Regions from separate parts of the Kocuria cellulosilytica genome, predicted to be linked through region 2. Evidence: riboswitches for the same ligand, from Rfam matches in the RefSeq annotation. Region 2 holds a riboswitch; the other holds the start of a gene.
The links. A riboswitch is a leader RNA that binds a small molecule or an ion and turns the genes downstream of it on or off. The one in region 2 is predicted to bind S-adenosylmethionine.

Region 1 (3,173 bases), on a different contig from region 2:
CGCTACTGCGTGGTCAGCCAGAGCCTGAAGGCGGACGTGCGGTTCGTCCTCGAGCGCGCGTAGCGGCCTGCCGCTCGCGGCGCGGAACGGTCCCGGAAGCCCCAGGCCTCCGGGACCGTTGCGCGTCTCAGGCCAGGACCTGCCGCCTCGCCGAGATGACCCCGGTGTTGAAGCCGGCCAGGTGGAGCCCGCCGTGGAAGCGGGCGTGCTCGATCTTCACGCAGCGGTCCATGACCACCGTGAGCCCGCCCTCCTCGGCGATCCGCGCGGCCTCCTCGTGCCAGGAGCCCAGCTGCAGCCACAGCGTCCTGGCCCCGACGGCCACCGCGTCGCGGGCCACGTCCGGGAGGTCGTCGTGGCGCCGGAACGCGTCCACCACGTCGGGGACCTCCGGCAGGTCCGCCAGCGACGGGTAGACCGGCCGGCCCATGATCTCCCGCAGCACCGGGTTGACGAAGTACACCCGGTACGGCGAGGAGGACAGCAGGTAGGTCGAGACGAAGTAGGAGGCGCGGGAGGGCTTGTCGGAGGCGCCCACGATGGCGATCGACTCGGTGCCGTGCAGGATGTTCAGCCGCTCGGGCGCGCTCGGCCCCGTCCAGGTGCGGGTCTCGGCGGTCATCGGAGCACTCCTTCGGCGGTCGGGGCGGACTCCCGGGCGAGCCCGGTCGCCGCGGAGAGGGCCTGGTCCAGGTCCCAGAGGATGTCCTCGACGTCCTCGAGGCCCACCGACAGGCGGATGAGGTCCTCCCGCACCCCGGCCCGCAGCAGCTGCTCGGCGCTCAGCTGCTGGTGGGTGGTCGAGGCCGGGTGCAGGACGAGGGTGCGGGCGTCGCCGATGTTGGCGAGGTGGCTGGCCAGCTGCAGGTTCTCGATGAAGCGGGCGCCGACCTCCCGTCCGCCGAGCCGGTCCGTGGGGGAGACCCCGAACGCGAACACGGCGCCCGGGCCGAGGGGCAGGTACTTCTGCGCCCGGTCGTGGTGCGGATGGCTCGGCAGCCCCGCCCAGTTGACGTAGGAGACGCGCGGGTCCTCCTCCAGCCAGCGTGCGACGACGTGCGCGTTGGCCAGGTGCGCGTCCATGCGCTGCGGCAGCGTCTCGACGCCCTGGAGCAGGTTCCACGCGGACTGGGGCGCCAGAGCGGGGCCGATGTCCCGCAGCTGCTCGGTGCGCAGCCTGGTCAGGAACCCGTACTCCCCGAAGTTCCCCCACCAGGTGACGTCGTTGTACGTCGGCACCGGCTCGGTCATGGACGGGAAGTTGCCGTTCGCCCAGTCGAAGCGGCCGGACTCGACGACGACGCCGCCCAGCGTGGTGCCGTGGCCGCCCAGGAACTTGGTCGCCGAGTGGATGACGATGTCCGCCCCGTGCTCGAACGGGCGGATCAGGTAGGGCGGGGTCATCGTCGAGTCGACGACGAGCGGGACGCCGGCCTCGTGCGCGACCGCGGCGAGGCCCTCCAGGTCGGCGATCTCCCCGGACGGGTTGGCCACGACCTCCGTGTAGACGGCCTTCGTCCCCGGGCGCACGGCGGCCCGGTAGTCGGCGGGGTCCGTGCCCGGGACGAACGTGGTCTCGATGCCGAAGCGGCGCAGGGTGACGTCCAGCTGGGTGACCGTCCCCCCGTAGAGCTGGGCGGAGGCCACGATGTGGTCCCCGGCCCGGGCGAGCGCGGCGAACACGAGGAACTCGGCGGACATCCCGGAGGCGGTGGCCACGGCGCCGATGCCGCCCTCGAGGGAGGCGATGCGCTCCTCGAAGGCCGCGACGGTCGGGTTGCCGATGCGGGAGTAGATGTTGCCGTACTTCTGCAGGGCGAACAGGTTGGCGGCGTCGTCGGCGTCCTTGAAGACGAACGAGCTGGTCTGGTAGATCGGGACCGCGCGGGCGCCGTGCTCGGCGTCGGGGGTGCCCCCGGCGTGCAGGGCCCGGGTGCGGAACCCGAACTGGTGGTCGGCCATGGGGAGAACTCCTCGTGCAAGTGGTGCCGCTGGACGGTCCCGGGCGGAGACGGACCCGGGCGAGCGGGCCGGGGGTGCGCTGCTCCATCGGTTCTGGCGGTAGCACCGTGCGGTCTGCGACGTCGACCACGGTTGCTGCGGCGTCGTCGATCCAGGTCTCTCGGCCGCTCGGGATGGCTGCGTCCCATTGTGCTGCCCCGGGCCGCCCCGCGCCAACCGGGCGCACGCTCCGCCGCCGCGGCGTCCGGCCGGCCCCGCGGCGGCGGCCGGCCGGACGTGCACGAGGACCGGTCAGATCACCAGGCCCAGCGCGAACGGGCCGATCAGTACCGTGAAGAGGGTGATCAGGATGACGCCCACGATGTTGAGCACGATGCCGCCGCGGACCATCTCGGTGATCTTGACCTGGCCCGTGGCGTAGACGATGGCGTTGGGCGGGGTGCCCACCGGGAGCATGAACGCACACGTCGCGGCCAGCGCGGCCGGGATCAGCAGGGTCATGGGGTCCACCCCGATGCCCACGGCGACCCCGCCCAGGATCGGGATGAAGGTGGCCGCGGTGGCGGTGTTGGACGTGATCTCGGTCAGCAGCAGCACGATCGTGACCACCGCCGCCAGCAGCAGCACGATCGGCAGCGCGCCCAGCCCGGTGACCTGCGCGCCGAACCAGGCGTCCAGTCCGGTGCCGGCCACGGCCGCGGCCAGCGACAGACCGCCGCCGAAGAGCAGCAGCACGCCCCAGGGCAGGCCTTCCTCGGCGTCCTTCCACTCCAGGGTCATGTTGCCCTGCCGGTCGCCGGGCAGCAGGAAGAGCACCACACCGGCGCCGATGGCCACCACCGTGTCGTCGAACAGGCCCAGCCAGGGCAGCTGCTCGCCGATGTCGCCGATCCCGGAGAGCAGCCCCGGGACGATCCAGAGAAACGCCGCGGCCACGAACACGCCCAGCACGATCTTCTCGCCCTGGCTCATCGGGCCCAGGGCGGCGATCTCCTCGTTGATCAGCTCCTTGCCCCCGGGGACCTCCTCGAGGTGGAAGCGGAACAGGACCCGGGTGAGGAGCAGCCAGGCCAGCCCGATGAACACCACCACGATCGGCACCCCGAGCATCATCCACTGGGCGAAGCCCACCGTCTGGCCCAGCTCCTCGCTGATGTAGCCGGCGACGATCGCGTTGGGCGGGGAGCCCAGCAGCGTGCCCAGGCCGCCGA
Region 2 (3,173 bases):
CAGCCGCGCCCAGGCCGCGACGTCGGCGATGCCGAGCAGCGGGTTGGACGGCGTCTCGAGCCACAGCACCCGGGTGCTGCCGGGCCGCACGGCCGCGCGGACGGCATCGAGGTCGGTGCTGTCCACGGGCGTGGAGGCGATGTCCCACGGGGCGAGGACCCTGGTGATCAGCCGGTTGGTGCCGCCGTAGCCGTCGGCGCCGAGCACGATGTGGTCGCCGGGGCGCAGCACCGCGCGCAGCAGGGCGTCCTCGGCGGCGATCCCCGAGGCGAACGCGAAGCCGCGCTCCCCCCGCTCCAGGGCCGCGAGCTGCTCCTCGAAGCCGCTGCGGGTGGGGTTGGAGCCGCGGCTGTACTCGTGGCCGGCGCGCAGCACGTTGATCCCGTCCTGGGCGAACGTGGAGGTCTGGTAGATCGGCGGGATGACCGCCCCGGTCAGGGGGTCCGGCTCCTGCCCGGCGTGGACGGCGGTGGTCGTGAAGCCCCGGTGGCGGGTGCGGGCGTCGGTGGGGGGCGTCATGGCAGGGCTCACTTCCGGGTGGTCTGGACGGTGCTGACGACGGTGTCGAGGGCCTGGTCGAGGTCGGCGACGAGGTCCTGCGGGGACTCGAGGCCGACCGACAGCCGGATCGTGGTCCCGGCGATCCCCCCGGCCCGGCGCTGCTCGGGGGTCAGGCGGCAGTGCGTCATGGCCGCGGGGTGGGCCACGAGGCTGCGGGTGTCCCCCACGTTGGCGACCAGCTTGAACAGCCGCAGCGCGTCGATGAAGGGGCCCACGGCGGCGTCCGGGGCGGCGAGGTCGAAGGAGAACACGGAGCCGGTCCCGCGCGGGAAGTCCCGGGCCGCGATCCCGGCGCCGGGGTCCCCGGGCACGCCGGGGTGGTGGACGCGGGCGACGGCGGGGTGCCCGGCCAGGAACTCGGCCACCGCCAGGGCCGAGGCCGTGTGGCGGGCCACGCGCAGGTCGAGGGTCTCGGTGCCCTGCAGGATCTGCCCGGCGTTGAACGGGGAGAGCGTGGTGCCGAGGTCGTGCACGTACTTGGCGCGGACCAGGTGCAGGTAGGGGGCGGCCCCGGCGCACTTCTCGACGAGGCTGAGCCCGCCCCAGCGGGCGCGGGCCTGCGTGAACTGCGGCCACTTCTCCGGCCGCGCGGACCAGTCGAAGGTCCCGCCGTCCACGACCGCCCCGGCCAGCGCGTTGCCGTGCCCGCCCAGGAACTTGGTGGCCGAGTGCACCACGATGTCGGCGCCCTTCTCGAGCGGCCGGTACAGGGCCGGGGACGCGAGGGTGTTGTCGACGACGACGGGCACCCCGGCGGCCCGGGCGACGTCGGCGATGCCGGGCAGGTCCGGGAGGGTGGCCAGCGGATTGCCGATGGACTCCAGCAGGAACGCCCGGGTGTCGGGGCGCACGGCCGCGGCCCACGCCCCCGGGGCGGTGGGGTCCACGAAGGAGACCTCGATGCCGCAGTCCGCGAAGGTGTCGGTGAGCAGGTCCACGGTCCCGCCGTAGAGCTTCTCCGAGGCCACGAGGTGCTTGCCGGCGCCCTGCCCGAGCAGCGCGAGCAGCGCGACGGCCACCGCGGACTGCCCGGAGCCGGTGGCCACCGCGCCCGCGCCGCCCTCGAGGTCGCTGATCCGCTGCTCGAGCACCGCCACCGTGGGATTGCCGGTGCGCGTGTAGGTGAAGCCCGGCCGGGTCTGGGCGAACATCTGCCGGGCCGCCTCGTAGTCGGGGAACTCGAACGCCGCGGTCTGGTAGATCGGCACCGTCAGGGTGCGCTGGGCGACCTCGCCGTGGGTGCCCGCGTGGATCTGCCGGGTCGCGAGGTCGTGGTCGGTCACGGGGATGGACATGGCGCTGCTCCTGTGCCTTGCTCTTACCCGCACCGGACGGCCGCGGTCCCCGGTGGGGGCACGGAGGATGCAGGCCGCTTCTTCATCCGAACCACCCAATGAGCATGGGGTTGGTGCGTGACCCAGTCGGAGCTTCGCGGTCACGTCTCGTGAAGCTGGAACAACACTATGCGCAGAGGTAGTGACTGTCCCTCCGCGACCGAAGATGACGACCGTGACGGAACATGACGCCGGCGGTGCGCGCCGGGCCCGCGGCTCAGGCCCGGGTGTCGATGTCCTCGAAGATCAGGAACGTCTGGGTGTCCACCACCCCGGGCAGCTGCTGGATGTGCTCGAAGATCACCTGCCGCAGGTGCACGGTGTCCACGGCCCGCACGAGGAGCATGACGTCGAAGTTCCCGCCCACCAGGGCGATGTGGTGCACGGCGGGGATCGCCCGCAGCTGGGCGCACAGCTCCCGCCAGGTGTTCTGCTGGAGCTTGAGCGTCACATAGGCGGAGGCCTGCAGCCCCGCCCGCACCGGGTCGATCACGGTGCTGAAGCTCAGGATCACGCCCTCGTCCCGCAGCCGGTTGATCCGGGCGTAGGCGTGGGCGCGGGAGACGTGCACGGCCGCGGCGATCGCGGTGACCGACTGCCTCGCGTCCCGGGACAGCTCCGCGAGGATCTTCCGGTCGGTCTCGTCCAGGGACACGGGGGTCGAGGGCACGGCGGGCTCCTTCGGGGTGGGTGGGTCGCGGGGTCCGTCAGCGCGCCGGACGAATGCGTGTGCTCCACGCCACACTAGAACATTTCGTCCACACTGTCTGCGCTGTCTGTCTCAGTCTTCTGCACTTTCCGGCCTCTCTGGATACGAAGCATGTCCAGTTCGCATACTGGGGAGACAGAGTTGCACCAGCCTTCCTGCCTCCCCGGGCCCGTGCGCGGACCGGGGACCGACCGAGGGGACACCATGAGCCAGACCGTCGAGACCCCCGAGGACCCGATCCTCCGGGCCTCCCAGACCTTCGGCATCACGCCGGAGCAGTACATGCTCCCGGCCCGCGGCGAGATCCGCATGGTCGATCCGAGCGGGCGGCTGCTCGCCCCCGAGGAGCAGGGCACCGGCCCCGGCCACGAGTACCCGCTGCCCGACCGGGACGTGCTGCTGGACGCCTACGAGAAGCTGGTGGTGGGCCGGCGGGTCAACGACCAGAACTCCGCGCTGGTCCGGCAGGGCCGCATGGCCGTCTACCCGTCCAGCCACGGCCAGGAGGCCTGCCAGGTGGCGGCCGCCCTGTGCCTCGAGGAGGGCGACTGGCTGTTCCCCACCTACCG

Region 1: another riboswitch for S-adenosylmethionine. It lies ahead of RCG67_RS05080 (O-acetylhomoserine aminocarboxypropyltransferase/cysteine synthase family protein); the one in region 2 lies ahead of RCG67_RS16095 (O-acetylhomoserine aminocarboxypropyltransferase/cysteine synthase family protein).

Annotation. Positions count from the first base shown of each region.
Region 1 covers NZ_JAVFWZ010000002.1:537,631-540,803, reverse strand. Annotated here, with positions in the region: gene RCG67_RS05090 (OsmC family protein) at 1-63, shown strand, start outside; gene RCG67_RS05085 (CoA-binding protein) at 128-622, opposite strand; gene RCG67_RS05080 (O-acetylhomoserine aminocarboxypropyltransferase/cysteine synthase family protein) at 619-1,962, opposite strand; SAM riboswitch class I at 2,044-2,142, opposite strand; gene RCG67_RS05075 (SLC13 family permease) at 2,254-3,173, opposite strand, start outside.
Region 2 covers NZ_JAVFWZ010000014.1:35,935-39,107, reverse strand. Annotated here, with positions in the region: gene RCG67_RS16100 (cystathionine gamma-synthase) at 1-519, opposite strand, end outside; gene RCG67_RS16095 (O-acetylhomoserine aminocarboxypropyltransferase/cysteine synthase family protein) at 528-1,856, opposite strand; SAM riboswitch class IV at 1,871-2,011, opposite strand; gene RCG67_RS16090 (Lrp/AsnC family transcriptional regulator) at 2,113-2,565, opposite strand; gene RCG67_RS16085 (thiamine pyrophosphate-dependent dehydrogenase E1 component subunit alpha) at 2,809-3,173, shown strand, end outside.